Regions from separate parts of the Bacillus sp. JZ105 genome, predicted to be linked through region 2. Evidence: predicted binding sites of a transcription regulator. Region 2 holds the regulator's gene; the other holds the start of a gene.
What was found. The regulator LexA, encoded in region 2, represses DNA repair genes until DNA is damaged. The targets are predictions, from matches to a motif close to CGAACATATGTTCG.
Positions count from the first base shown of each region.

Region 1: M1D81_RS06290 (ImmA/IrrE family metallo-endopeptidase) is a predicted target of LexA. The motif match lies at 6,182-6,195, and genes of this name have one in related genera.

Region 1 covers NZ_CP096387.1:1,237,537-1,244,795, forward strand. The annotation lists gene alr (alanine racemase) at 1-374, shown strand, start outside; partial or broken gene M1D81_RS06265 (Kelch repeat-containing protein) at 476-1,794, shown strand; gene hag (flagellin Hag) at 2,027-2,860, shown strand; gene hag (flagellin Hag) at 3,147-3,968, shown strand; gene M1D81_RS06280 (DUF5412 domain-containing protein) at 4,377-4,748, opposite strand; gene M1D81_RS06285 (poly-gamma-glutamate hydrolase family protein) at 4,991-5,614, shown strand; gene M1D81_RS06290 (ImmA/IrrE family metallo-endopeptidase) at 5,618-6,166, opposite strand; gene M1D81_RS06295 (N-acetylmuramoyl-L-alanine amidase) at 6,477-7,259, shown strand, end outside.
Region 2 covers NZ_CP096387.1:1,781,651-1,788,909, forward strand. The annotation lists gene M1D81_RS09015 (trypsin-like serine peptidase) at 130-1,038, shown strand; gene M1D81_RS09020 (NucA/NucB deoxyribonuclease domain-containing protein) at 1,294-1,674, shown strand; gene M1D81_RS09025 (STAS domain-containing protein) at 1,814-2,662, shown strand; gene M1D81_RS09030 (IseA DL-endopeptidase inhibitor family protein) at 2,695-3,237, opposite strand; gene M1D81_RS09035 (hypothetical protein) at 3,532-3,978, shown strand; gene lexA (transcriptional repressor LexA) at 4,024-4,644, opposite strand; gene yneA (cell division suppressor protein YneA) at 4,803-5,114, shown strand; gene M1D81_RS09050 (YneB family resolvase-like protein) at 5,132-5,779, shown strand; gene M1D81_RS09055 (DUF896 domain-containing protein) at 5,849-6,079, shown strand; gene tkt (transketolase) at 6,267-7,259, shown strand, end outside.

The sequences.
Region 1 (7,259 bases), 540 kb from region 2:
TCAGCTATGGGGCAACCTATGTAGCAAAACCTGATGAAGTGATAGCAACCATACCAATCGGTTATGCAGATGGGTACTCACGCGCTTTATCCAATCGAGGATTTATGCTTTTCCGCGGAAAGCGAATGCCGATTGCTGGCCGCGTCACCATGGATATGACGATGATCAGTTTAGGAGAAATGAAAGCAAAGCAAGGCGAGGAAGTCGTTATTTACGGCCGTCAAAAGGGCGGAGAAATTTCTGTCGATGAAATCGCCGAAATGCTTAATACAATCAACTACGAAGTCATCGCCACCTTAAGCCGCCGCGTCCCAAGATTTTACCGTCGAGGCGGAAAGATTATTAAAATATCGACGCCGGTGATGTATGTGTGAGGATTTCATCAAGAAAATGGATCAATAATAACCTTTAATGATAAAAAAAGTAAAAATAAGACGATATAAGGATAGGATGTCATAAACTGGAGGAAGTAAACATAAAAAAAAGGTTTTTACTATTTATCTTGGTACTTCTTTTAATAAGTACCATTAATCCATTCAAAGCGAATGCAGCTGAAAATTCAACTGGATGGACAAAACGAGCTGATTTACCAGAAGAACGTATTAATGCTGGGGTAGGTGTAATAGATGGAAAGATTTATGTGTTTGGTGGAGCAAGTGAAAAAAATAAGTTAAATAATCAAACATTTATGTATGATCCTAAGAAAGATGTTTGGGAAGAAAAAGCTAGTATGCCGAGAAACAGAACAGGCGGTACATATGCTGCAGTTGGTAAAAAAATCTATCTTATAGGTGGAATAAACGAAGAGACAAATGTAGCTTATAATACGATTGATATTTATGATGCAGAGCTTGATCAGTGGGCTGAAGAACCGATTCAAATTCCAAGAGACCCTGTTTTTTCAACTTATAGCAAGGGAACTTTGTACGCAGTGGCAGTATATATTGTATCTTCAAAAACTCTTATAAAAATAATGTCTATCAATTCAACACTGCCACTGGTGAATAGAAGAGCTTGAACTCATCGACTTTACCATCTCGAAATGGGAGAGCCATTTCTGCAATTGACGGCAAAATATATGTTGCAGGTGGAGAAAATTCGATTGGGCATAGTAGAGAAAGATCTTTGTTCCAGTATGATATTTCAACAGATAAATGGAGTAAATTAAAAGATAGTGACTTAACTTCATATGTATTTGAACCAGCCTATGAAACATATAATGGGAAATTCTTCGTTATTGGTGGACAGCGGACTGGTGATCGTTCAAGTGAATTGCTGAATAAAGTTAAAATTTTCAATCCGAAAGATGGTCAATTTAAAAATTCAGCGTATGATTTACCAGAAGGTAGAGTATCAGCTGTCGCAGCAATTGTTGAGGATCAATTGTATGTCATTGGCGGACGTGACTACTCATATTATATGGGGAATTTTTCTGCAAAAAGTGATTACAAATCAGTGATTTCTATTCCATTAAGTGACTTGCAAATAACTGAAGATGAAGCAAAGCCAGATGAAGATGCAACAGAAGAACCAAAAGATCAGGACGGAACAAAATCTGGAGAAGAAACTGCGAAAGGTATACTTTCTATTACCATGATCAATGGACTGCAAAAGGATTATCTGCTTTCAATAAAAGAAATCAACGATTTTCTTAAATGGTACAAAGAAAGAAGCTTTGGAATTGGTATGAACTTCTATGAAATCAATGATGAACACAATAAAGGTCCTTTCACAAGTAAGAAGGATTATGTCGTGTACCAAAATATCTTAATGTTTGATATCAAGCAATATTGATATTCATAGATTTTGTAAAGCTGCTGATTATAGATCAGCAGCTTTTATTTTTATAGAATTGTCAAAGTTAGGATCAACGTCATGAAAAAATACGATATTTTTTTAAAAATCTGCTAAACATCCTATAAACACATCCGATAATAGAATTGTCAGGGTTGATAAGCCCTAGAATAAAGGACTTTTTTCAGACAAGGACGTCTGTCAGGTCCCACATACATGGAGGTAATAGGAAATGAGAATTAACCACAATATCGCAGCACTTAACACATTAAACCGTTTGTCTGCAAACAACGGTGCAAGCCAAAAGAACATGGAGAAACTTTCTTCTGGTCTTAAAATCAACCGTGCAGGAGATGACGCAGCAGGTCTAGCAATCTCTGAAAAAATGCGTGGACAAATCCGCGGATTAGAAATGGCTTCTAAAAACGCACAAGACGGTATCTCTCTTATCCAAACAGCTGAAGGTGCATTGACTGAAACTCACTCAATCCTTCAACGTGTTCGTGAACTAACTGTTCAAGCGGGTAACACTGGTACTCAAGATGCAACAACAGATCTTAAAGCTATCCAAGATGAAATTGATAACCTTCTTGATGAGGTAGATGGAATTTCTGAACGTACTGCGTTCAATGGTAAAAAATTACTTGATGGTTCGGCTACAACTGGATTCACTTTCCAAATCGGTGCTAATAAGTCTCAACAATTAGATGTAACTATTGGAGATATGAGTACTGATGGTCTTGCAATGTTAAAAACAGATTATGTTGTTACTTTAGCTACTAAAGCTAACACTGATGCTCTTTTAGATAAAGTTGATGCAGCAATCAATACTGTTTCTTCTGAGCGTGGTAAACTTGGTGCAGTCCAAAACCGTCTAGAGCACACTATCAACAACCTTGGTGCTTCTGGTGAAAACTTAACAGCTGCTGAGTCTCGTATCCGTGACGTTGACATGGCGAAAGAAATGAGTGAGTTCACTAAGAACAACATTCTTTCTCAAGCGTCTCAAGCAATGCTTGCACAAGCGAACCAACAGCCACAAAACGTACTTCAATTACTACGTTAATGAAAGGCCCCTTTATGGGGCTTTTTTTTATGCTTTATTCTTCGCGTTTTCTCCAGTCTTATGATTCTTAAACCCCTGTTATAAATCATGAAAAATGACCTTTAAATTTGGCATACTCTAGCGAAACGATCATAGTGAATGAGACTTTATCCTTATTTATTCCTTTTTTGTTAAACATATTCCATTTAAGTTCGATAAATGGATTGTAAGGCTTACAAAAAAATTCTAATTTAGAACTTTTGGATAAGGACGTCCAATTGGTTCAAACACACGGAGGTCATTTAACATGAGAATTAACCACAATATCGCAGCACTTAACACATTGAACCGTTTGTCTGCAAACAATGGAGCAGGGCAAAAGAACATGGAAAAGCTTTCTTCTGGTCTTCGAATCAACCGTGCAGGAGATGACGCAGCAGGTCTTGCCATCTCTGAAAAAATGCGTGGACAAATCCGCGGATTAGAAATGGCGTCTAAAAACGCACAAGATGGTATTTCTCTTATTCAAACAGCTGAGGGTGCATTAACTGAAACACATGCGATTCTTCAACGTATGCGTGAATTGACAGTTCAAGCGGGTAACGTTGGGACTCAACAAACAGAAGATTTAACAGCTATTCAAGAAGAACTCGATGCTTTGGTTGAGGAAATTGATGGTATTTCTCAGCGTACAGCATTTAACGGAAAGCAACTGTTGGATGGTACTGTTGAGGATGGATTCCAATTTCAAATTGGAGCGAACATTGAGCAAAATATCAATGTAAAGATTGGTAAAATGGACGCTGAAACATTGACTGTCAAAGATATTAAAGTAAATGAAGAAGGCTTTAACTTTGACACTGAAGTAGCAAAAATCGACGTAGCAATCGGCGCTGTATCTAAACAGCGTTCAGCTCTTGGTGCAGTCCAAAACCGTCTAGAGCACACAATCAATAACCTTGGTGCTTCTGCTGAAAACTTAACAGCTGCTGAGTCTCGTATTCGTGACGTTGACATGGCGAAAGAAATGAGTGAGTTCACAAAGAACAACATTCTTTCTCAAGCTTCTCAAGCAATGTTAGCGCAAGCAAACCAACAGCCGCAAAACGTACTTCAATTATTACGTTAATGAAAAAGCCCCCTTTAAAGGGGCTTTCAGCTTGTAGACAAACCCTCGCATTCGTTGTCAGTCCTGTGCGCTGGTGCTCACGAATGTTAAATTCGCTCCGCGCCAGTGCTCGTCCTTCCTAGACTGCAAAGGGTTTCTATCACGCTGAAAAGAAGACAAAGGGCTTTGTCAACAATCTAAAACGAATCCAAGAGGGATTCGTTTCAGCGTGTAGACAAACCCTCGCATTCTTTGTCAGTCCTGCGTGCTGGTGCTCACGAATGTCAAATTCGCTCCGCGCCAGTACTCGTCCTTCCTAGACTTCAAAGGTTTTCTATCACGCTGAAAAGAAGACAAAGGGCTAAAATCAAGATCATTTTAGCCCTTTGTCAACAATCTGAAACGAATCCAAGAGGGATTCGTTTTTTTTTATTTTCTTTTGTTCCGATCAAAGCGATAATCGTATGTTTCTCCCTTTACCACATTTAAAAATTCATGCCCAATTTGAACAAGCTGTCCATTTTTCCATTTGATGAGAGGGTCTTTGTCAGGATATTTCCAGTAAATCGTTTTCTTTCGGTGGGTGAGTTTGTTTTCAATTTCTGCTCTAACTGCGTTCTCCTTTAGTTTCCCACCGCTATGTCGATAGGTGTTGATGATATATGTTCCGTCAGGTGATGTCATCGAGCGGATAAAGGTTCCGTGAGATACGCCTTGAAGAGAAAAGCATTTCCAGTAAATGATGCCAGCGAAGCTAAGGATTAAGATGATAAGGGTGATGGTGGTTTTCTTTTTTAACATGAATTCCTCCAGATGTAGATCACAATATTTCTAATTTATGAGAGAGAATGCAAAAAGATTCATATAGTCCAAAAGTTCTATTCATTTCAATTATCGGTCATTTTTTCTCAAAATTCAACAGATAGCCGAAAAGATAAGGAAAATTTAAGGATGTATTAAGTCGATAGGTCATGCGAAATCCCTTTACAAAAGAATTTAAGATCAGTAGACTTATGCTCATATAGAGAAATGGGGAAGATGGGATGACGCAAATCATTGATACATATCAAAGTTATGAAGAGCTTTCCGCTCATGAAAGAGAAGGAGTCGATTATCAAATTCTTCACGAGCGGAAAGGTGATCAGCTTTTGGTTTTGTCCCCTCATGCTGGGGGAATTGAATCTGGCGTGAGTGAGCTCATTCATGAAATCGCAAGTGATCATTCTATGTATTTATTTGAAGGCCTCAAAGTGAAAGGCAATCATGTGCTTCACATTACAAGCACACGTTTCGATGAGCCGGTCTGCCTTTCTCTAGTGCATACCCATCATTACACGTTTGCGCTCCATGGCTACGGGGAAACGGAGGTGCTACAAACATTAGTGGGCGGGACAGACAGAGAAAAAGCGGCAGAAACAGTGAAACGTTTAACGCTTAATGGATTTCCTGCGGTGCTGTTATCTGAATCTGATCGCTATTCTGGAACACATCCTGACAATATTAATAATCAATGTCTGACCGGAAAAAGTGTACAACTTGAAATCAGTCAGGCGCAAAGAAGAGCATTCTTTCAAGACTTCAGACGGCGCTATCGCCGTGAAACACAAAATGAGCAATTTTATCGGTACACAAATGTACTCAAGCAAGTATTAAACCTTTATGAATAAACCTCACGTTTGATAAACAGCTTCTTTTTCCGCGACCTTCTCGGCTTTCATTAAATAAGATGTAAACTCTTGTTGGAAGCGAATGCCTGCTTTCCGCTGTTCGAACAAGGCGAGCCGCTTTTCAGCGAAAGCCCAGGTGACATGAAATGTTTGCGCAATGTGCAAAATGGCTTGCTGCCGAAGGTTTGGAAGCTTCATTTTCATCAGCATAAAGGTCGGCACACAAAAGTGATACATGAATTGTTTAGCCTGAAACTCTTGCAGTTCTCGAAAGAGTTTGTGCATCTTGAAATGATTGCCTGCATGCTTCAGCACATGACAAAGCTCGTGGGCAAAATCCTGCCATTGTTCTTCTGACGATAGAGATCTGTTTAATATAATACTGTAAAGACCTTGATGTTTGATCATCATGCTGCCAGTATCCTCATAGTGGACCCATACATGAAATTCAGAAGCGATCCTTTGCATGTCTCTATAAGCAGGACCGCTTATTTGTAATTTGGCATATAACCGCTTAATCTCTTCTTCTAAATGGGTTAAAAAACCAGTCATTTAAAAACCTCCAAGCAAACATATGTTCTGTTTTTGGCATAAAAGAAAAGTCCATATAGGACTAAATAGCTAATGAAGCTATTACTTACTTTTAATATCGGCTTATTTTTAACAATTTTAACATAAAATCAAGGAAAAATGGAATTAATTCCTGTTTTTTTCTTCATTTTTGCGTTTTCCATTACTAAATAGAGTGGATTGAATTCAAATCTTACCATAGTCTTATCACTAAAACAAACCCAAGTTGTCTTACGAACGCCACCAATTGATGAGAAAGATCAATTCAATTTTTCAAAAGGGAGTGCAGAACATGGTAAAAATTTATCAAGATTTTATTCCAGTTGGAAACGGGAACCGTCCAGGATACGCCATGACACCGTTGTATGTGACGGTGCATAACACAGCAAACACGTCAAAGGGAGCGGATGCGAAAAGTCATGCGGCATATGTGAAACGCCCAACGACAGCGGAAAGCTGGCACTTTACAGTGGATGATCATGAAATCTTTCAGCATCTGCCGTTAAATGAAAATGGCTGGCATGCAGGGGACGGACATGGAAATGGGAACAGAAAGTCGATCGGCATTGAAATTTGTGAAAATGAAGATGGGAATTTCCAGCAAGCGGTTAAACATGCGCAATGGCTCATCCAAAAGCTGCTGAAAGAACATCATATTCCACTAGCGAATGTGGTCACACATCAACACTGGTCTGGAAAAGCATGTCCGCGCCTGCTTCTCGCTACATGGGATGAATTCAAAAAAGGAATTGAAACAGCAGGAGACCCTGAGTCGGTCATCACGTATGTCGTTAAAAGCGGGGATACGTTAACGAGTATTGCCAAATCTCATGACGTCACAGTTCAAGATCTACAGAAGTGGAATAACATTAGCGACCCGAACAAGATTCAAATTGGACAGGTTCTCAAAATTTATCAAAACGATGGAAAAATGATGTATGAGCTGCCAGATGGGATTTTAAAGGTGACTTCGCCTCTAACGAAGGGAGAGCACGTACGCCTCGTCCAAAAAGCGCTTGCTGCTGTTTACTTTTATCCTGATAAATCGGCTGCAGATAAAGGAATCGATGGTGTT
Region 2 (7,259 bases):
AAGGTTGGGAAGATACAAAACACCTAATTTCGAAATGAAATATTTTGTAAAAAATAAGAATATTCTCTCATTTACTCCAATATGAAACAATCGTATGATTTTTGATATAGGACATAAAGGAGGAATATGATGAAAAAGGTGAAAATGTTACTCCCTTCTCTTCTCGTTTTTGGTGCTTTAAGTGTGCCTAGTTTTGCCCATGCTGCATCGGATTCAGTACTAACGTCTGATTATGACATGGTGACTTCTAATGGAAAAGTGATTTCTTCAAGTGATTTCCACAATGATACGAAAGCCCCCTCATCCTTTGACAAAGTGGATGATCTTTCTTCTACTGTTGGCGAAAAAGTAAAACCACTATCAAAATATTTAAAAGATTTTCAAACGAAAGTCGTCATTGGAGACGATGGCAGAACCAAAGTAGCAAATACAAGAGTGGCACCATACAATTCGATTGCTTATATTACATTTGGCGGCTCAAGCTGTACGGGAACACTCATTGCTCCTAACAAAATTTTGACAAACGGACACTGCGTGTACAATACGGCATCGAGAAGCTATAGTGAGAAAGGGACTGTATATCCTGGTATGAATGATAGTACTGCGGTGAACGGTTCTGCAAAAATGACTGAGTTCTATGTACCAAGCGGGTATATTAATACTGGTGCAAGCCAATATGACTTTGCCGTGATTAAAACCGATACGAACATTGGCAATACGGTCGGCTACCGATCCATCCGCCAGGTGACAAACTTGACTGGGACAACCATTAAAATCTCAGGATATCCTGGTGATAAAATGAGATCGACTGGTAAGGTGTCACAATGGGAGATGTCAGGTCCTGTGACGAGAGAAGATACGAATCTAGCATACTATACGATTGATACATTCAGCGGAAATTCAGGTTCTGCCATGCTGGATCAGAACCAGCAAATCGTTGGAGTTCATAACGCCGGGTATTCAAACGGAACGATAAATGGCGGGCCGAAAGCGACAGCTGCCTTTGTTGAGTTTATAAACTATGCGAAAGCGCAATAAAAAATAGAGCTTGTTTCCTTCATAGGGGACAAGCTTTTTTTATGAAGTGAATTGATAGGATTCATATGTCTAACCTGAGAGATTTGAGATTGAGAGCCCTCATCATTTTTTTCTCATGTCATCTGCGTACCACTCATACATTAAAATGACACATTTCCTTTCAGTCAAGATGCTTAAGATGGATGAGGAGGTCACGCGCTTTTGAAGATGAAAAGAGGCTGGATCGCTGCTGTCGCCTTATGTTTTGTGATATGGATGGGCACGTTGTTAGGCGGATTTGGAGAGAAGCAGGCAGCAAAAGGGGCTGATCGATATGATCATGTCGTTCAATTTCCAAAGGAAAGGTACCCTGAAACAGGCAGTCATATTCAAGAAGCCATTCGAAAAGGGCATTCAGATGTGTGTACCATTGACCGAAATGGAGCAGATGCCCGCAGGCAAGAATCATTAAAAGGAATTCCGACAAAACCCGGCTTTGACCGGGATGAATGGCCGATGGCGGTTTGTCTTGAGGGAGGAAAAGGCGCAAGTGTACAATATGTCAGCCCATCAGATAATAGGGGAGCAGGCTCATGGGTCGGGCACCAAATCAGCGGGTTTCCTGATGGGAAAAGAATATTATTCATTGTGAAATAAATCGGAAAGAGTCTCCTTAGGGGCTCTTTTGTTTATCCTCAGAGCCTATTCGAGCTAGCAGGGACAAAAGATTCAGTGGTACAATCAATCTATCAGGTACAAAGACTGACAAGAAGAAAATGTGAAGGGACATTTGCTTATGGATAAAAACCGTGCATTATACGATTTTTTTATGCAGCATGCAGAGAAGCTGACTGAAACATGGTATGAATCAATTGAGGACGATGATCCAGAATCCATATATCGTTCAACAGATTCCAGCATCATAGCAGAGCTAAAACGGCAGAATCAAGATTATTACCAGCATTTTATACGAGCTATTATTGAAGATAAGACGTATTTACATACTGAATTTAAAAAATGGTCTGAGGATTTAGCCAGTGACCCAAAGCATTTAAATACACCATTAGATTATGTCGTGAGAGAATACATGTCCAATCAAAGAGTGGTTTTGCATTACTTAAAAGAATTTATCAAACAGCGTCAAAATGACATTGATATTGACCGCATCTTTTATTGGTATGATTTAATTTCCGAAGCGTTTAATATTTCAATCCATGTGTTTATCCAGCAATATGTGAAAAATACAACCGAAAAACTCGTGGCTCAAAGAGATATGATTTACGAATTGAGCTCACCGGTAATTGTTTTAAAAAGCCAGATTGCGTTATTGCCTTTAGTAGGTGACATTGACACAGCGAGAGCAAAAATTATTTTAGAAAATACGCTAAATCAGTGTTCACAAAAAGGTGTTCAGCATTTATGTATTGATCTATCGGGTGTGGTCATGATTGATACAATGGTGGCTCATCAAATCTTTGATCTTGTCACGTCACTTCGGTTGATTGGAGTAGAGACGACCATTTCAGGGATTAGACCAGAAATTGCCCAAACAGCAGTGCAGCTCGGGCTTCCTTTTAATGAATTTCGCACGGCATCATCACTTGCTCACGCGCTGGACCGTTTGACTGAATTTTCTCCAATATAAAAACCAGGCCGATGAAAGGCCTGGTTTTTTATTTAAATGACAGCGTCAATTTGTGTGACTTTCCAATTTTTTTGTACTTTTTCGTACGTAACAGTTCGTTTTACTTTGCGTCCATCAAGTGTTGGGACAGTAAATTCATATGTGCGAACCGTTTGTTTTTTAGAAACAAGTTTAGGTGTGGCTTTTTCCCAATTAAGCATGTTGTCTCCGTCACCGACTGGAACAGCCATTTTGCCTTTATGAACAATGAAATGATAATCTTTTAAACCATGTTTGATGGCATCTTGAGTGAAAACTTGAGATAGGTAGCTGTTTAATTTTTTCTTTGTATCAAATGTTTTAGAAAGATAGTTGTACGTCATATCTTGATAGGTAAAAGATTTTAATTTGACATTTGAATGGTCTTTCATTTTGTAGCCTGACATTGCACTCCAAAAATGTTCTCTTGCATCAAGGGCAATATGTAACGCTTCTTTATTTGTCAAAGAGGCTGATTTCTTCGAAGCGGCCAATGTTGTCGTTTGTAATGAGATCATAAGCATAATAGCAGTTAATAAAACAAATAATTTTTTCAAGGCGATTGCCTCCTTTTCTCAATGAAAACTTCTTATGTTACAAATGTTACAATAATTACAGTGATATTACAAGTATTAAATCTAAATGTTTTTTATTTCTTTTGTTTCTAATTATATAACGTTTGAGGGAGACAAAAAGTTTTCATTTTTTTTATTTTTCTTCTTAATCATTATTTAACCGTTCTAAAGAAGAACGAAACGTCTTTTGGAAAATTTCTATTTAGACGTTTAACACTCTTTTTTATTTAAGACATATACTGTCGTGACGAATGTCTAAAGAAAGGGGTGTTTCGTATGTATCATCCGTATGAAGGTATAGGGAATGGTTACTCGTATGATAGGCAGATGCAGGGATGGCCATCGATTTCTATTCCTCAAATTGGAGGTTTTCCTGGGTTTCCGATTGGAGGAGGTACTTGGCCAGGTCAAGGGTCAGGCGGACAATCGGCACCGCCAGCACCGCCGCAGCATATGATTTCGCAGTATCAGCAAGCACTCTCTCAGCCTCAAAGTATGCAGTCATTTCTATTTGGGCAAGGTGCAGGGGGAGGCCATCAAGCTGTACAATTTGCAGCGGGATGTAATAGAAGATGGACGATTGTGCTTTTGAGAAACGGCCAAGTATTTTTAATGTTCGTTCTTTCTTCACAGCCTTTTGGCCGAACAACTGGCTTTATATGGCCGAACTTTACATTTGGTTCCTTCCCAAGCTCAAGTATTCTTGCCTATTCTTGTGCATAAGAAAAAGCCGGTTCTCATCAGCAGCTGATGAAATACCGGCTTTTTTTAATGAATATTTCGAAATACGCCAATCACTTTACCTAGTATACTCACATTCTGTAAAATAATCGGTTCCATTGATGGGTTTTCTGGCTGTAATCTAAAGTGTGTATCTTCTTTATAAAAACGTTTCACTGTCGCTTCATCTTCCTCTGTCATGGCGACCACAATATCTCCATTGTTAGCGGTGCTTTGCTGGCGCACAATGACATAGTCCTTGTCCAAAATACCTGCATCAATCATACTTTCTCCCATAATTTCAAGCATAAACACTTGTTCGTCTGGTGCAGCAAATGTCTCTGGAAGAGGGAAGTATTCTTCTACATTCTCAACAGCTGTGATAGGCAGGCCTGCCGTTACTTTTCCGATGACTGGAACGTTCATTACAGCACTCTTTGGAATATTCATTTCCTCTTCATCTAGTACTTCGATCGCTCTAGGTTTTGTCGGGTCTCTTCTAATTAAGCCCTTTGTTTCCAGTCTAGCTAAATGTCCATGGACCGTTGAACTGGATGCTAGACCGACAGCTTCTCCAATTTCACGGACGGATGGGGGATAACCCTTGCTTTTTACTTCATCTTTGATGAATTTCAGGATATCGAGTTGTCTTTTTGATAGCTTCGTCATCTTTTGCACCTCAAAACGTCAATTTTAAAGAAATTATAGCATGTTTTTCCTAACAGTACAAACATAGGTTCGAAAAAACGTTTGACAGAAACGTTTGTTCGTATTTATAATGAGAGACAGAAAGAGCGAACGCATATTCTGTTAGGAGAGATGACATTATGAGGTTAAAAGAATCTATTATTTTTATTGGGGTATTCTCATTCATCGTTGGCATATTTCTCTCACTTATTGCAGTCACAAGCCATAATGATTCAAATCAGTATGTTAAAATAGAGGTTCAATCAGGAGATACTCTTTGGGGGTTAGCTGATCAAGTAAACGACAGCAAATCAATCGACAAAAATGCATTTATTGACTGGGTAACAGAACACAATGATCTTGCTTCAACAGAAATCCAGCCTGGAGACATTCTTGTCATACCCGTGAAAAAAGAGCATCCAGTCGTATATCAGCTTGCAACAGTACAGTAGAAAGGTCGATTGAAGACATGAACGCAATCATTTATGCGAGAGTAAGCACTGTGAAAGAAGAGCAGGAAACCTCGCTGAAAAGACAAGAAGAAGAACTGCTGGCTTTAGCTGCCATGCACAAGATGAATGTGGTCAAAGTCATCAAAGAAAAAGCAAGTGGATATGAGCTAGATCGTGATGGCGTGTTTGAAATGCTTGCTGCACTGAAGGAAGAGTCGATCGATGCCGTTCTTATCCAAGATGAAACACGTCTTGGAAGAGGACAAGCAAAAATTGCGCTTCTTCATTGTCTATTTAAAGAGAACGTAAAGGTATACAGCGTGTTTCATAGAGGAGAGCTTGAGCTTTCAGAAGCAGATGAAATGGTCATCGAGATTGTAGGAATCGTCGAAGAGTACCAACGGAAAATTCATAACCTGAAAATCAAGCGGGGGATGAAAAGGGCTGTTGAGCGCGGATATCAGCCTGAACTGAATTTAAGGCAGCAGAACCATGCACCTGGCCGTGAGCGTATTGAAGTGCCGATTTCAGAAATTGTTCGATTAAGAAAAAATAACATGACGTTCGCCGAAATTGCCGCCACTCTTCAGGCATTAGGTTTTGACATTTCAAAAGCAACAGTGCATAGAAGGTATCAAGAATATGAAAAAGGCCTTACCATCTAAAGCGTGATTTGTTGTCAAAATGATTGATATTTAGTAGTATGTAGAGAAAATGCTTTAAAGGAGTTTGTCATGATTTCTAAAGAACAGCTTGCAAGAATAAATGAGCTTTCAAAAAAGTCGAAAGAGACCGGTTTATCAGACGCTGAAAAAACAGAACAAAAGCAGTTGAGAGAAGAGTATTTGAAAGCTTTTCGTTCTTCTATGAAAAATACACTGAAAACTGTCAAAATTGTTGACCCTGAAGGAAACGATGTTACACCAGAAAAATTAAAAAGAGAAAAAGATCAGAACCTTCATTAAGGCTGTGATTTCTTGAATTTTGAAAAGATGGGAAGAATATTCTCGTCTTTTTTCATATTTGCATAACTTTTTAGGTGATCGATAAACTAAATGTGACAAAATCCTTCTTTTTCAGCGTGAAATAGTTGTGAAAAAAGGACAGTAGATTTATGATAATGGTGTACACAAGATACGGAAGGGGATTTATATGGAAACGATTGAATTGAAATCTATTGCAACAATACGTACTCTCTCCATAGACGCAATTGAAAAAGCGAATTCCGGTCACCCAGGAATGCCGATGGGTGCTGCACCAATGGCGTACGCTTTATGGACGAATCACTTAAACGTAAGTCCGCAAAATCCAAATTGGTTTAACAGAGACCGCTTTGTTTTATCCGCGGGCCATGGTTCTATGCTTCTATACAGCATGCTTCATTTAAGCGGATACAATCTGAGCATTGACGATTTAAAACAATTCCGCCAATGGGGAAGCAAAACACCTGGACATCCTGAATTTGGACACACAGAAGGCGTAGACGCGACAACGGGTCCTTTAGGCCAGGGAATTGCGATGGCAGTAGGAATGGCGCTTGCAGAAAGACATCTTGCGGAAACTTATAACAGAGACAACTTCCATGTTGTAGACCACTATACATACAGCATTTGCGGAGATGGAGACTTAATGGAGGGAATTTCCTCTGAAGCAGCTTCACTTGCTGGTCATTTAGGCTTAGGCCGTTTAATCGTTCTTTACGATTCAAATGACATTTCTTTAGATGGCGACTTAGATCGTTCATTCTCTGAAAATGTGAAGAATCGTTTTGAAGCGATGAACTGGGAAGTTCTTTACGTGAAAGACGGCAACAACATCGAAGAAGTAACAGCTGCTATTGAAAAGGCGAAGCAAAGCACAGACAGACCTACATTAATCGAAGTGAAAACAACGATCGGTTTCGGATCGCCAAACCGTGCGGGAACGTCTGGTGTGCATGGTGCACCGCTTGGCAGCGAGGAAGCAAAGCTGACGAAGGAAGCTTACTCTTGGACGTTTGAAGAAGATTTCCATGTACCTTCTGAAGTGTACGATCATTTTAAAGAAGCTGTCAAAGACGCTGGACAGAAAAAAGAAGCAGCGTGGAATGAACTGTTTGCGCAATACGAAAAAGAATATCCAGAGCTGGCAGCACAGCTGAAGCTT